DNA from 2 places in the Buttiauxella sp. JUb87 genome. Region 1 is predicted to be linked to the other one. Evidence: predicted binding sites of a transcription regulator. Region 1 holds the regulator's gene; the other holds the start of a gene.

Region 1 (7,801 bases):
CATAGTCGGAGACAATTGCGCCGCGCCCAGATGCAGTGGAGTTGAGATTGCTGGTGATAACATCAGAGCCATTAACGGCAGCATCTAGTGCGACTCCCCCGGCAACAACCCTGGAATTCGCGATGCTGTGCAGATAATCAATATCTTGTTGATCAATAGAGGAACTCACATGTGCTCGCGCATAGGCTTTTGCGACAAATGCCATCGACAGCACATCATTTGGAATACTGACTGCGATACTCGCCCCGGCTTTCGCGTTTGCTGTTTGACCTCGCAGATCTTCCAGTTCGCCAGCCAAGCTCCCCGCAGCGCCCTGAAGCTGACCAAGTGAACCATTTGGGTTTAAAAGGATATCCTGCAGGGTAAGATCGTCGATAACGTTCTGGTATTGATCGACCGTATCGCTAATGCCATCAATCTGATCCTGCAGGTTATCTTTATCTGTCATTTGCCCGCTCACGGAGGGCAAAATAACTGTCACTGAGTCGTCCTGTTTTGCCTTTGCCAGCAGCGCAGGGTTTGTTAGCACTCCACTTCCATAACTCGCTGAAGCAACGCCCGTCCCCCCCATTGCATCACTACGAGCTTCTGACCAGGTACCTGCCGCACTGGCTTGATTTGCCACAAATAAAGAGGCAGCGCTGAACGCCACCAGAGTTTTAATTTTTTTCATTCACCGCTCGCCCGTCTGTTAATCAGATTTCATAACTTGCCCCTGCCAGTTATGACTGAACAGAGGCGGACTATTGCTGTGAATAAAAAGCTAAAAAGGGGGATGTTTATCCCATCGAAATCCCGTTTCTCTCCATCAGGATTATGAGTTCAAAAATTCCCTGTAAACTTATTTATAGTTTACCGTTCGGTTTTCGTGAAGGATGGCCGTCATGTGGGCCAAAAAACTGCGGCGGGTGGTCAATCCAGCGATCCTGGCGTTGTGCGGCATAGCTCGCGTTTAGCGGGTAATAAATTCGGTTTTCGGCTTTGTTGGCCTCACCCACAATCAGCAACCGGACTTCATGCTCGGTGTTGTTGATGAAGGTATGGCAGACGCCCGTCCCGGCCGGGAAACCAACACTATCACCCGGTTCAAGTGAGTAAAGGTGGCCGTTAATCCACACCTGTGGATGCCCTTCCAGAACATAAGCAAACTCTTCCTCGCTACTTTCCGCATGCGGATAGGACGTCCGGCGGCCAGGGAGCAGGCGCTCGTGGTGAATCCCCAGGCGTGTTAGCCCAAGTTTGCGAGCCAATGGCGCGCCAATGGAAAACAATTCAGTACTGTCTGGATAAGTTGAGTCATCTTCACCTTCCAGTTCTTTCCAGTGACGAATGCAATCAGGTTTATTCATAGCAAACTCCGGGATAGTCATCTCAAAAGGCTGTGGCCAGCATGGCGCACCACTCGGCGTTTATTGCGCGTTGTGATAGAGTGTAGGGCTAATCTACAGGGGAATGCTGATGGACATCACGACTTCACAAAACGTGTTAGCGCAGGCTGAAAAACTATGCGAACAGCGTAATGTGCGCCTGACACCACAACGCCTGGAAGTGTTGCGTTTATTGACGCAGCAAGCGGGTGCAATCAGCGCTTATGATTTGCTGGATTTACTTCGCGCCAGTGAACCGCAAGCTAAACCCCCGACGGTGTATCGTGCGCTCGATTTTCTTCTCGAACAAGGCTTTGTCCATCGCGTCGAGTCAACCAACAGCTATGTTTTGTGCCATCTGATTGATCAGCCGACTCACTCATCAGCGATGTTGATTTGCGACAGGTGTGGCGCGGTGAAGGAGCATAGCGCGGAAGGTGTGGAAGATATTATGAATCAACTGGCTGCCCAGTCAGGATTTGCTCTACACCACAATGTCATTGAGGCGCATGGTTTATGCAGCGCGTGTGCGGAAGTTGAAGCCTGTAGCCACCCGGAAGAATGCGGGCATGACCACACCATTCAGAGTAAGAAGAAGTCACGCTAGCCTGAACCCGAAATAATTCGAGTTGCATTGAAGCGGTAAGTGAATGCAGCCAAAAGATGTAGCTTGAAGTATGGAGGGGATCGGTACATCCATGTACCAGGGCAGGTTAGCCTATGAGAGTTAACACATCTGAGGGATGAGATTACCAGCGGTAATCGTTACGTTTTTCCCAATCAACGACTTCGTTCTCTGCCTGATCTTTCGCATATCCATAGCGTTCCTGAATTTTACCGACAAGCTGATCGCGTTTCCCTTCGATGACGGTCATGTCATCGTCTGTCAGTTTGCCCCATTTCTCTTTTACTGTGCCTTTGAACTGTTTCCAGTTACCGCCGATTTCGTCTTTATTCATAATAATATCCTCATCGTTCGGTTAAGAACTGCTAATAGTTAACAACGCCCAGGTGCTGCCGTTTGGCTGACACTCACTATCTGCTGGACGTGGAAATAATTGTAGTCAAGGATATGGCAGTGAGGGGAAAACTAAGAACATTGAACCACAGAAGTAACAGAAATGATGCTGACTTGCCCCAAAATCAGGTGGCAAATCAGCATACTGGAGTGCGATTAAAAGCGCGTCAGAAGTTGTAACTAACTATGAGTTGTAACTAACTATGAGTTGTAACTAACTATGAGCTGTAACTAATCAGGAGTTCCAGCCGGAAACCAGCTGTTATCCCGCCAATGGCGACGCCAAATCCATCCCAAAGACAGTCCGCGCAAAGCCAGGAACACAGCCACGGATAACCACAGACCATGATTTCCCAGATAAGGCACGGTGAGCAACGTCAGCCCAAATCCCAATGCCGCAACCGCCATGCTGTTGCGCATTTCCGTACCTCGCGTTGCGCCAATAAACATGCCGTCCAGCAAATAACACCAGACACCAACAACGGGCAAAACAATCTGCCAGTGCAAGTAGCGGTCTGCCTGTAGCTGCAATTCCGGGATAGAGGTAAGAAGCGAAACAATGTGCTCACCAAACAGCGCATACACAGCGGCGAACATAAGAGCGACTAAGCCCGCCTGGCGACATGCAGCGCCCCATACTTCGAGCAATTGACCACGGTTTTTAGCGCCAAACGCCTGCCCGGAATGGGCTTCAACGGCATAGGCGAACCCATCGAGCGCATAGGCGGTGAAGGTTAATAGCGTCATCAACACGGCGTTAACCGCGACGATTTCGCTACCTAACCGCGCACCAAAGATAGTGACTGAGGCGAAACAGACCTGTAGCAACAGCGAGCGCAGCATGATGTCGCGATTGAGTGCCAGCAGACGCCGCACATTCCCGCGCCAGGACTCTTTGAGCATCTCAAAGCTGATTCCGCGCAAACCCATGACCTTTTTCACCATCAGCAAACCAATGATAAACGTCGCATATTCTGCGGTGACGGTGGCGAGTGCCGCGCCCTGAACATCCATGTGTAGCCCCATAACCAGCCACACATCCAGCACGATATTCAGTACGTTTCCGACAACCAGCAAGATAACTGGCGCACGCGCATACTGAACGCCTAACAACCAGCCCAACAAGACCAGGTTGGCAAGCGAGGCTGGCGCACTAAGCCAACGTATTTCAAGGAATCGCCGGGCCTGCAACAAAACATCTTCATTGCCGCCGACGATATGCAAGGCCAGGGATATCAGCGGTTCACGCAGTAAGACGATCGCCACCCCTGCTCCTAACGCCAATAGCAAGGGCTGAACCAGTGCACGCGCTAAAGCAGAGGGATTATTGGCACCAAATGCCTGGGCAGTTAAACCGGTGGTGCTCATGCGCAAAAACAGCAACAGCATAAATAAGAAGCTGGTTGCCGTCGCACCAATAGCGACACCGCCAAGATAAACAGGGCTATCCAAATGACCAATTACCGCGGTATCAACAAGGCCCAGTAAAGGCACGGTGATGTTGGAAAAAATCATGGGTAAGGCGAGGCGCCAGAGAGCTCTGTCAGCCGTCGAGAAAAATCGCATGGCCAATCCAGGAAGAGATAAGAGAATTAAGACGATGATGCGCATTAAAGCGCATCATCTGGAGAAGTTTACAGCCAGTCGCCGTTGCGAATTACCCCAACCGCCAACCCTTCAATAGAGAAGTTATGTTCGCGCAGGTCAACCACAATAGGTTCAAATTCGCTATTTTCAGGCAGAAGATGAACGGTATTACCCTGCTGCTTTAAGCGCTTAACAGTCACTTCGTCGTCAATACGCGCCACCACAACCTGGCCGTTACGCACATCCTGAGTTTTATGAACTGCAAGCAGGTCGCCGTCCATAATACCGATGTCTTTCATAGACATCCCGCTAACGCGCAACAGGAAATCGGCATTTGGTTTAAACAGTGATGGGTCAACCTGGTAATGGCCTTCGATGTGCTGTTGTGCAAGGAGTGGTTCCCCCGCAGCAACACGCCCAACCAGCGGAATACCGGTAACTTCTTCCACCAGCAAGCGGATACCGCGCGACGCACCAGAGATAATCTCAATGACGCCTTTACGGGCAAGTGCTTTCAGGTGCTCTTCAGCGGCGTTCGGAGAACGGAACCCCAGACGTTGAGCAATCTCGGCACGAGTCGGTGGCATGCCGGTCTGGCTGATATGATCCCGAATAAGATCAAACACCTCTTGCTGCCTGGTAGTTAACGCTTTCATTCCGCCCCCTGGGTGTTTATACAGTTATGCTGTGAGTATATACAGTCAAAGGCGATTTTGGAACCACAAATTGAGCAAAAAACCAGGGACTTAACTATTCTGGAAAGATCATCGCAAATGCGGCCAAAGCAGTGTGACCCAGGTAATAACTGCGAGGATAATGGCGATTAATACGGCAGCAGACCCCATGTCCTTGGCCCGTCCTGAAAGCTCGTGGTAATCGGTACCAACACGGTCAACAAGCGCCTCGATAGCGCTATTGAGAATTTCGACAATCATGACCAGCACAACAGAACCAATCAGTAAAATACGGGTGATAGGGTCAACATCTAACCAGCAGGCGATGGCGATGGCGATGAGCGCGCTAACCCCTTCCTGGCGGAAAGCCGCTTCGTTAATCCAGGCTGCTTTGAGCCCTTTCCATGAGTAGCCTGCGGCTTTGATGATACGGGTAAGTCCAGTGGTACTGCTCGCCATTTTGGGAAACCTTTTCAAATTATTTGGGTCAATGCTTATCTATATTGCAACGCCACAGAAATCTGAGCCAGATTCTGATATTCTTGCGGCGAATTTGCATCATTAACCTGAGGCTTTACATCGTTTATGTCAGGCTGGCCAAGAATCTACTACAAATTACTTAATTTACCATTAGGCGTTCTGGTAAAGAGCAAGTCCATTCCGGCAGATCCACAAGCCGAACTGGGCTTAGATCCCACACGCCCGATTATGTATGTCCTGCCGTATAACTCCAAGGCGGACTTATTAACGCTGCGCGCACAATGTCTCGCGCATAACTTGCCCGACCCTCTCGAGCCGTTAGAAATCGACGGTGCGGTATTGCCGCGCTATGTCTTTATCCATGGCGGCCCGCGTGTTTTCACTTATTACACGCCAAAAGAAGAGTCGATCAAACTGTTCCACGATTACCTCGACTTACACCGCAGCAATCCAAATCTGGATGTGCAGATGGTGCCAGTATCGGTGATGTTTGGCCGCTCCCCTGGGCGCGAAAAAGGCGAAGTGAATCCGCCATTAAAGATGCTGAACGGCGTCCAGAAATTTTTCGCTGTTTCCTGGCTTGGGCGCGACAGCTTTGTGCGTTTCTCCGCTCCGGTTTCGCTGCGCCAGATGGCAACCGACCACGGTACAGACAAAAAAATCGCCCAAAAACTGGCTCGCGTAGCGCGTATGCACTTTGCTCGCCAGCGTTTAGCGACTGTCGGCCCGCGTCTGCCGGTACGCCAGGATCTGTTCAATAAGCTACTGGCCTCAAAAGCTATCGCTCGTGCAGTAGAAGATGAAGCGCGCAGCAAGAAAATCTCCCATGAAAAAGCCCAGCAGAATGCTGTTGCTTTGATGGAAGAGATTGCCGCTAACTTCTCGTATGAAGCCGTGCGTTTGACTGACCGCGTGTTAGGTCTGACGTGGAACCGTTTGTACCAGGGCATCAACGTTCATAACGCTGAACGCGTGCGCCAACTGGCTCATGACGGCCACGAGATTGTCTATGTGCCCTGCCATCGCAGCCACATGGACTACATGCTGTTGTCCTACGTGCTTTATCACCAGGGGCTGGTTCCTCCGCACATCGCAGCGGGTATCAACCTGAATTTCTGGCCAGCCGGCCCGATTTTCCGCCGCCTCGGTGCGTTCTTTATCCGCCGTACCTTTAAAGGCAGCAAACTCTACTCCACCGTGTTCCGTGAATATCTGGGCGAGCTGTTTAGCCGTGGCTATTCCGTTGAATACTTTGTGGAAGGTGGCCGTTCTCGTACCGGGCGTTTGCTCGACCCGAAAACCGGCACGCTGTCGATGACCATCCAGGCCATGCTGCGCGGCGGTACTCGCCCTATTACCCTGGTGCCAATTTACATTGGTTATGAGCATGTAATGGAAGTGGGGACTTACGCGAAAGAGCTGCGTGGCGCGACCAAAGAGAAAGAGAGTTTCATGCAGATGGTGCGCGGGCTGAGTAAGCTGCGTAACCTCGGCCAGGGCTATGTTAACTTTGGCGAACCGATGCCGCTGATGACGTTCCTGAACCAGCGTGTTCCAGAGTGGCGCGATTCAATCGACCCGATTGAGGCCATCCGCCCGGCATGGTTGACGCCAACGGTCAATGAAATTGCCGCTGAACTGATGGTGCGTATTAACAATGCCGGTGCGGCAAATGCCATGAACCTGTGCTGTACCGCGCTGTTGGCCTCGCGTCAGCGTTCACTTACCCGTGAGCAACTGACCGAGCAGCTCAACTGCTACCTGAGCCTGTTGCGTAATGTGCCTTATTCACCGGACGCGACCGCACCAGACCAGCCAGCAGAAGCGCTGATTGAACACGCATTGCAGATGAACAAGTTTGAAGTTGAGAAAGACACCATCGGTGACATCATCATTCTGCCGCGCGAGCAGGCGGTTCTGATGACTTATTACCGTAACAACATCCTGCATATGCTGGTGTTGCCTTCTCTGCTGGCGGCAATTATTACTCAACATCGCCGTATTGACCGTAACGAACTGCTGCGTCAGGTCGAGCTGCTTTACCCGATGCTGAAGGCTGAACTGTTCTTGCGCTGGAGCACGACCGAACTTGCTGGTGAAATTGACATCATGCTCAATGAACTGGTTCGTCAGGAACTGGTGACACTGGCAGGCGATGAAGTGCAGATTAATCCTGCTCGTTCACGCACCATGCAGCTGCTGGCAGCAGGTGTTCGCGAAACGCTACAGCGTTATGCGATTACCTTCTGGTTGCTGAGCGCAAATCCGTCGATTAACCGTGGGACACTGGAGCGTGAAAGCCGCACCGTTGCCCAGCGTTTGTCTGTTTTGCATGGCATTAATGCACCGGAGTTCTTTGATAAAGCCGTCTTCACCTCGCTGGTTTTAACCTTGCGTGATGAAGGCTATATCAGCGATACCGGGGATGCAGAGCCTACTGAAACCATGAAGGTCTACCAGATGTTGGCAGAACTGATCATGCCGGATGTGCGTTTGACGATTGAAAGTGCGACGTCGCAGGCTGCGACTGAGTAAAAAATCTGGCGGATGACGCGATTGCTTATCCGCCCTACGGTTCGACTTGTAGGGCGGATAAACGAAGTGTCATCCGCCATTTAATTTCTGATATTAGAAGTGCACGTAACTCAACACCAGGCCAATAAACAACACCAGGC
Region 2 (7,801 bases), on a different contig from region 1:
ATCTCATTGCTTGAGGAAAAACAGCCATGATCGAATTCGAAAATGTCAGCAAATCCTTCCAGGGCGAGATAGCCGTCAGCGACTTGTCGCTGCATATCAAGGAAGGGGAGTTCACGGTGCTGATTGGCACTTCAGGTTCTGGAAAATCCACCACTCTGAAAATGATCAACCGCCTGGTCGAACACGATAGCGGGCGCATCCGCTTTGCAGGTGAAGAAATCCGTAATTTTGACGCCAAAGTTCTGCGCCGCCGCATGGGGTATGCGATTCAGTCGATTGGCCTGTTTCCCCACTGGAATGTGGCCCAGAATATAGCCACCGTGCCGCAATTGCTGAAATGGCCGAAAGCGCGAATCAGTGCGCGGATTGACGAATTACTGGATTTACTCGGCCTGGAAGCAGCGCAATTTCGTGACCGTTATCCGCATCAGCTTTCGGGTGGGCAGCAACAGCGTGTTGGCGTGGCGCGCGCGCTGGCGGCTGACCCGGAAGTGTTGTTGATGGATGAGCCTTTTGGCGCGCTTGATCCGGTGACACGCGGCGCGCTGCAACAAGAAATTATCCGCATCCATCAACTGCTTGGGCGCACCATTGTGCTGGTGACGCACGACATTGATGAAGCGCTAACACTGGCCGACAGAATTGTGCTGATGGATGGCGGGCAGGTGGTTCAGCAAGGTACACCGCTGGAATTATTAACGCGCCCGGCAACAGATTTTGTGCGTGATTTCTTTGGTCGCAGTGAGCTTGGTGTACGCCTGTTGTCACTTTGTCATGTGGCTGAGCGGGTGCGAACGGAAGAGCGCATCGCAGGCGATCCAATCAGCGAAACGTTAAGTTTGCGCGAGGCATTATCGCTGTTTGTTGACCGCCAATGCCAGCAATTACCGGTGGTAAACCAGCGTGGTGAACCTTGCGGGGTGCTGCATTTTAGCGACCTGGTTCAGGGGGAAAAGATGCGGGGTGAAAATGCGCCTGCTTCGTGACCCACTGCTGTGGTTTATTGCGCTGTTTATCGCATTGTTAGCGGTATTACCTTACAGCGGCCCCGTGTTCAGCTGGCTTTTTCCTGAACTCGAAAGGCCTTTGTACCAACAAGATAGTTTTATCGCCCTGGCGCTCAAACATTTTATGCTGGTCGGGATTTCCAGTTTGGTGGCGATTGTGATTGGCATGGGGCTGGGTATCGCGGTGACACGCCCGGCAGGACTTGAGTTTCGCTCTCTGGTTGAAACCATCACCGCGGCTGGGCAAACTTTCCCGCCCGTCGCGGTGCTGGCAATTGCCGTTCCGGTAATGGGGTTTGGTCAGCAACCGGCAATTATCGCGCTGGTGTTATACGGCTTGCTGCCGATTTTGCAGGGAACGTTAGCAGGGATTGGCGCGGTACCAGAAGCCACAAAAGAGATTGCCCTGGGGGCCGGAATGAGCCGCTGGCAAATGCTGAGAAAAGTCGAATTACCCCTTGCAGCACCTGTGATTCTGGCGGGGATCCGCACTTCGGTGATCATTAATATCGGCACCGCAGCGATTGCCTCAACGGTTGGTGCCAGCACCCTGGGTTCGCCGATAATTATCGGGCTGAGCGGCTTTAACACCGCCTATGTGATTCAAGGCGCTTTGTTGGTCGCGTTGGCCGCCGTGGTTATCGACCGCCTGTTTGAACGCTTATTACGTTACATCACGCGCCATGAAGGATGACGATATAGCCAACCAGCATTACGCCGCCAATCCCACCGATAGCCATCACCAGCATACCGCCCACCAGGGCAATTTTACTCAGTTTCATCTTTATATTCGCTCCATACATAACGTCTGCGATTATAAGATGAAGCAGGGTTGTTAATGAACCTTTAAATTTTTCTTATGCGTGTTCGGTCGATTGCCCGTTGCTCATCAGTGGGTAAATTTGTAACCCCGAGCAGCGCCAAAGTTCCAGCTGGTCAAGTTGACTGTGGGTCGGCGTATCGCCACACCACACCAGCAATGTTTGTTGGGCGAACAGCTCAGGGCGCAACTGGTGCAACGGATGCGCTAACACATCCACACGCCAGCCTTGTTGGATTGCCATCCACGCCGCCATCCATAAACGGGTGGTATCCGGTGTATCCCATCCAATTAATAGCGCATCTTTACCGCTGCGTTTGCGCGCGGAGGCGAGACACAGCGCAATGTAATTGATCAAGGCGCCATCCAGCAGACTGAGTAACGTGTTGAGTGTGACTTGTTGGCATTGCAGACGGCGACGAAGAGGGATGTAGAGCTGGTTGACGAGGGTTTCTGCCGGATAGTCGCGGCCAATGTCAGCCATCCAGTTTCGTAACCGGTTCGGACTGCCAGCTTGTAAATGGTGAAGCAATAGCTCCTGGCGTTCACGCCAGCCGCTTTCTCGATCCTGAAGTTCCCCACTCAGTAAGGCTTTCACCTTGCTGACTTGAACACCGTTTTCAATCCAGCGTTTGATTTCACGGATACGTTCGAGGTCGGCATCGTCAAATAATCGATGGCCGCCATCGGTACGCTGCGGTTTCAAAAGCCCGTAACGCCGTTGCCAGGCACGCAACGTTACGGGGTTGATATCACAAAGCAGAGCCACTTCACCGATTGTATAAAGCGCCATGTTATCCCCAAAGTCTACCCGGGAAACCCCCCGTATAACTGTAGTCAGTTACAAAGACTCTGGGTAATTTTTAGTTACATGGTGCAACTAAATCTGTTAATCGTCGAAATACCAATATCCTTGATTAACTAACTCAGTTAAGACGCTTACAAATTCTGGGTTCTGCAAAGCATCGCCCAGTTCGGCCTGGCTCAACAGGGTGTAACGGCACAGGGCATCGGCGGCATGCGGAACCGGCGCTTCCATCGGTTCGCTGTTGACGAAGAACTCGCCCTCGACATTCAGCACGCGCAAACCGCTCAACCGCGTCAGGCATTCGCCGCCGAGTAACGCATCAAGGATTTCCCCAGGTTGATATGGCGGCTCCGCTGGCGCAATGTCCAGCTCATGGCGCGGAGTGGTAATAAAGCGGCCAAACCACTGCTTGAAATCTTCAGGCTGGCTAATCACTTCCATCATCATGTCGCGCAGACGAGCCAGCTCATAGCCTTCAACTTTGCCCGGATGCTCGCGGCAGGTTAAATCAGGATCGCTGTAATGCTCGCCACCGAGATCGTTTTCCAGCGCGTAATCAGCAAAGCTGCTGATCAAATCGCGGCCATTTGGCCCACGGAAACCAACGGAATAGTTGAGTGCGGTTTCATGCGTGAAGCCATCGTGCGGGAAACCTGGTGGAATATACAGAATGTCGCCAGGTGCCAGATCTTCATCAATGATTGGTTCAAACGGATCAACGTGCAGCAATGCCGGATGCGGGCAGAACTGGCGCATCGGCAGTTTGTCACCGACACGCCAACGACGGCTGCCCATGCCCTGAATAATAAACACGTCATATTGGTCGATATGTGGGCCAACGCCGCCGCCAGGAACCGAGTAGGAGATCATCAGGTCATCCAGACGCCAGTCCGGTAACACACGGAATGGACGTACCAGTTCAGCCGCGGGTGCATGCCAGTGGTTAACGGCCTGCGCCAACAGCGACCAACCGGTTTCCCCTAGATTATCAAAATCTTCGAAAGGCCCGTTGGCAGCCTGCCACTGACCGTTGGTGTGGCTTACCAGGCGGCTATCCACTTCTGCTTCCATAGCAAGACCAGCTAACTCATCCGGCGTAATCGGATCGACAAAATTCGGAAACGCATTTTTCAAAATAACCGGCTTTTTCTGCCAGTATTTCGCCATAAACTCAGGCCAGTCTAAATTGAGTTGATAATCCATTTTTTGACACCAGTGGGAAGATAAACAGGCTCGATTATAGAGAGGAACCGCCCCTGGCCACTTTGTCATGCGTCAAGCCTTGCTGTAAGACTGCAAAAAGTGGGACAATAGTGGTTGTTTATACAGTAAAAGTGGTTTCCATGGCTTTGTCCTCAGCTCAAAAAGAGCAAATCGCCGCCTGGTATAAGGCGCTGCAGCAGCAGATCCCGGACTTTATTCCGCGCCCACCGCAACGGCAAATGATTGCCGAAGTGGCGAAAACGCTAGCGGGCGAAGCGGGTCGTCATCTGGCGATTGAGGCACCCACAGGTGTGGGGAAAACTCTTTCTTACCTGATCCCCGGGATTGCCATCGCCCGTGGTGAGCAAAAAACGTTAGTAGTCAGCACCGCCAACGTCGCTCTTCAGGATCAAATCTTCAGCAAAGACTTGCCGCTACTGCGCAAAATTATCCCCGATCTCAAATTTACCGCCGCCTTTGGTCGTGGGCGTTACGTTTGCCCGCGCAACCTGTCAGCCCTGGCGACGGACAACGCTTCACAAGGTGATTTGCTGGCTTTTCTGGAAGATGAAATGGCACCGACCAGCAAATATGAACAACAACGTTGCGCCAAACTGAAAACCGATCTCGATGCCTATAAATGGGACGGACTGCGCGACCATACTTCGCAAAATATTGAAGACGATCTCTGGCGGCGTTTAAGCACCGACAAAGCCAGCTGTCTGGGGCGCAATTGCCACTGGTATCGTGAATGCCCGTTCTTTGTGGCACGGCGTGAGATTGACGATGCGGAAGTGGTAGTAGCAAACCATTCGCTGGTGATGGCGGCTATGGAAAGCGACGCGGTGTTGCCTGAGGCAAAAAACCTGCTGCTGATTTTAGACGAAGGACATCATTTGCCGGATGTGGCCCGAGACGCGCTGGAAATGAGCGCCGAAGTCACGCCCGGTTACAGCCGTTTGCAGTTCGATCTCTTCACTAAACTGGTCGAAACCTGCATGGCGCAGTTCCGCCCGAAAAGCCCGCCACCGCTGACATCACCCGAACGTCTGACCAACCATTGTGATGAAATTTATGAACTGCTGAGTTCGTTTAACAGCATCGTTTCATTGTGGTTACCGGGCGAACAGGAAGCGGTTCACCGTTTTGAAATGGGCGTTTTGCCCGAAGAAATCATGGTGATTTGCAAACGCCTGGCGAAGCTAATGGAAGGGTTGCGCAGCCTGGCTGAAGCGCTGCTTAACGATTTGGGCGAAAAAACCGGAACGCACGATATTGTGCGTCTGCACCGCGCGTTACTGCATATGAACCGCGCATTGGGGTATTTCGAAACGCAGAGCAAACTGTGGCGGCTTTCGGCGATGGAGCAGGCATCGGGTGCGCCGGTGTCGAAATGGGTAACTCGTGACGTTCGTGAAGGTCAGCCGCATCTGTTCTTCCATTGCGTAGGGATCCGCGTGTGCGATCAGCTAGAAAAACTGGTCTGGCGTAATGTGCCGCACGTTATCGTGACTTCAGCAACGTTGCGTTCACTGAATAAATTCGATCGCTTACAAGAAATGAGTGGGCTGGACGAAGACGCAGGTGACCGGTTTATCGCGCTGGATTCACCGTTTAACCACGTCGAGCAGGGCAAGCTGGTGATCCCGCAGTTAACCGTTGAGCCGACGATGGAAAACGAAGCCCAGCATCTGGCTGAAATGGCAGCGTTCTTCCGTGCTGAACTGGCAAAAGGCGAGCACAAAGGGATGCTGGTGCTGTTCGCCAGCAACCGTGCGATGCAGGTGTTCCTGACGCATGTGACCGATTTACGACTAACACTGCTGGTGCAAGGCGACATGCCACGTTATCGGCTGGTGGAGCTGCACCGTAAACGTGTTGAACAAGGTGAAACCAGTGTGCTGATCGGCCTGCAATCTTTTGCCGAAGGTCTGGATTTAAAAGGGGATTTACTCAGCCAGGTGCACATCCACAAAATTGCCTTCCCGCCAATTGACAGTCCGGTGGTGGTCACCGAAGGCGAATGGTTAAAAACCCTGAAACGCTATCCTTTTGAAGTACAGAGTTTACCGAGCGCGTCATTTAATCTTATTCAACAAGTCGGGCGTTTAATTCGTAGCCACGGCTGTTATGGTGAAGTGGTGATTTACGACCGCCGCTTGTTGACCAAAAATTATGGGCAGCGTTTACTGGGTGCACTGCCAGTGTTTCCAATAAGCCAGCCTGAAGCGCCAGCGGCTAAACTGATTGATACCCCACCGAAAAAGACGGTGCGACGCAAACGTGTGAGCAAGAAATAAAAAGGAGAGTCGGAGTGGATTACCGTAAGATCATTAAAGAAGTCGGGCGTGGTAAGAACCACGCACGCGATCTGGATTTTGACACCGCTCGCGGCTTATACGCCCATATGCTCAGAGGCGAAGTGCCGGAGCTGGAGTTAGGCGGCGTGCTGATTGCGCTGCGTATCAAAGGCGAAGGTGAGGCGGAAATGCTTGGCTTCTATGATGCGATGAAGCACCACCTCATCTCGCTGACGCCACCAGTGAACAAGCCGATGCCCATTGTCATCCCTTCTTATAATGGCGCGCGCAAACTAGCAAACCTAACTCCCTTGCTCGCGATGTTACTTAACCGTCTCGGTTTTCCGGTGGTGGTGCATGGCGTAAGCCACGATCCAACGCGTGTCATAACCGAAACCATTTTTAAGCTGATGGGGATTGAGCCGACGCTGCATGCCGGCCAGGCTCAGGCCAAACTGGATTCTCATCATCCGGTATATATCCCCATCAGTGCGCTTTGCACGCCAATGGAAGATCAGCTGGCAATGCGCTGGCGGATGGGGGTGCGTAATAGTGCCCACACGCTCGCCAAACTGGCAACTCCGTTTGCAGAAGATGCTGCGCTGCGCCTGGCCAGCGTTTCGCATCCTGAATATGTCCCGAAAGTGGCGAAATTCTTTGCTGACATTGGCGGGCGTGGCTTGCTGATGCACGGTACGGAAGGGGAAGTGTATGCCAATCCACAGCGTTGCCCGCAAATAACACTTATCGACAGCCAGGGTTCACGCATTGTGAGTGAACGCCAGACTGAAATCGGCGACGAGGAAGTGGTGCTACCTGCCGGAAAAGATCCGGAAGTCACCGCCCGTTGGATTGAACGTTGTGTTGCAGGGTTGGAACCTGTACCGCAGTCATTAAAAATACAAATGGCTTGCTGTCTGGTGGCTACAGGAGAAGTGGCCACGCTTGAAGACGGTTTGATGCGCGTTAATCAGACATTCTGATGAGCAGAAAAAGAGCAAAAAAAAGCCCGCGAAAAAATCGCGGGCAACAAGGGTAATAACAGTGTCATGCAGTGTGGAGCAAAGCTCCAAAAATATGAGGGTAAATCAGGGCAATACTGAAGATTATTTGTAGATAACCGCAGTACCGCTCATTTTGCCGTTGGTGTTAGCCGAAGTGATGGAATACGCTTTTGCGCCGGCGGCTTGTGCTTTATCTGCCAGTTTTGCTTCCAGGCCGTCCAGAGTGGTTGCGCCGTCTGCTGAAACCACGCCGACTTTGTTTAAGTTCTGAGCTTCAGCCGGATTGATTGATTGTACAGCGAACGCGCCGAAAGAAAGAGTAGCAAGGGCGATGGCGGCTACAGCATATTTGATGGTTTTCATAGTTAATATCTCGCAGGTTATTCTGTTTAAGATGACGATGTTCCGTCGATGTGATTATGGTCACACTTTTTAGCAGAATAATAAATCGAATAGAATTGACCTCCTTATTCAAAAAAATTGAATGATTGCTAAATCATTGAAATTAAAAATGATTAGCGTGCGAATTATCATTGTGACTTATATATCTTTACAACTACTTGGTTTAGCGCACCTTTTGCTAATTTTTCTGTCAGCAGCAGGGCTGCTGTGGCCTGCAATCGCTTGCGCGCTTATTTTTCGATAATCTGTCGATTTGC

The links. The regulator LexA, encoded in region 1, represses DNA repair genes until DNA is damaged. The targets are predictions, from matches to a motif close to TNCTGTATGTACATACAGNA.
Region 2: the regulator LexA is predicted to act here: its motif matches at 3,947-3,966, upstream of dinG (ATP-dependent DNA helicase DinG).

The regions. Positions count from the first base shown of each region.
Region 1 covers NZ_SNVY01000010.1:84,153-91,953, forward strand. Annotated here, with positions in the region: gene EC843_RS21605 (conjugal transfer protein TraF) at 1-673, opposite strand, end outside; gene EC843_RS21610 (cupin domain-containing protein) at 846-1,349, opposite strand; gene zur (zinc uptake transcriptional repressor Zur) at 1,459-1,974, shown strand; gene EC843_RS21620 (CsbD family protein) at 2,117-2,326, opposite strand; gene dinF (MATE family efflux transporter DinF) at 2,617-3,951, opposite strand; gene lexA (transcriptional repressor LexA) at 4,020-4,628, opposite strand; gene EC843_RS21635 (diacylglycerol kinase) at 4,737-5,105, opposite strand; gene plsB (glycerol-3-phosphate 1-O-acyltransferase PlsB) at 5,232-7,661, shown strand; gene ubiA (4-hydroxybenzoate octaprenyltransferase) at 7,755-7,801, opposite strand, start outside.
Region 2 covers NZ_SNVY01000003.1:557,394-565,194, forward strand. Annotated here, with positions in the region: gene EC843_RS14600 (ABC transporter permease) at 1-30, shown strand, start outside; gene EC843_RS14605 (ABC transporter ATP-binding protein) at 27-986, shown strand; gene EC843_RS14610 (ABC transporter permease) at 970-1,701, shown strand; gene EC843_RS24835 (membrane protein) at 1,682-1,789, opposite strand; gene EC843_RS14615 (MerR family transcriptional regulator) at 1,865-2,620, opposite strand; gene EC843_RS14620 (cupin domain-containing protein) at 2,717-3,838, opposite strand; gene dinG (ATP-dependent DNA helicase DinG) at 3,979-6,138, shown strand; gene ybiB (DNA-binding protein YbiB) at 6,153-7,121, shown strand; gene ybiJ (DUF1471 family protein YbiJ) at 7,245-7,505, opposite strand.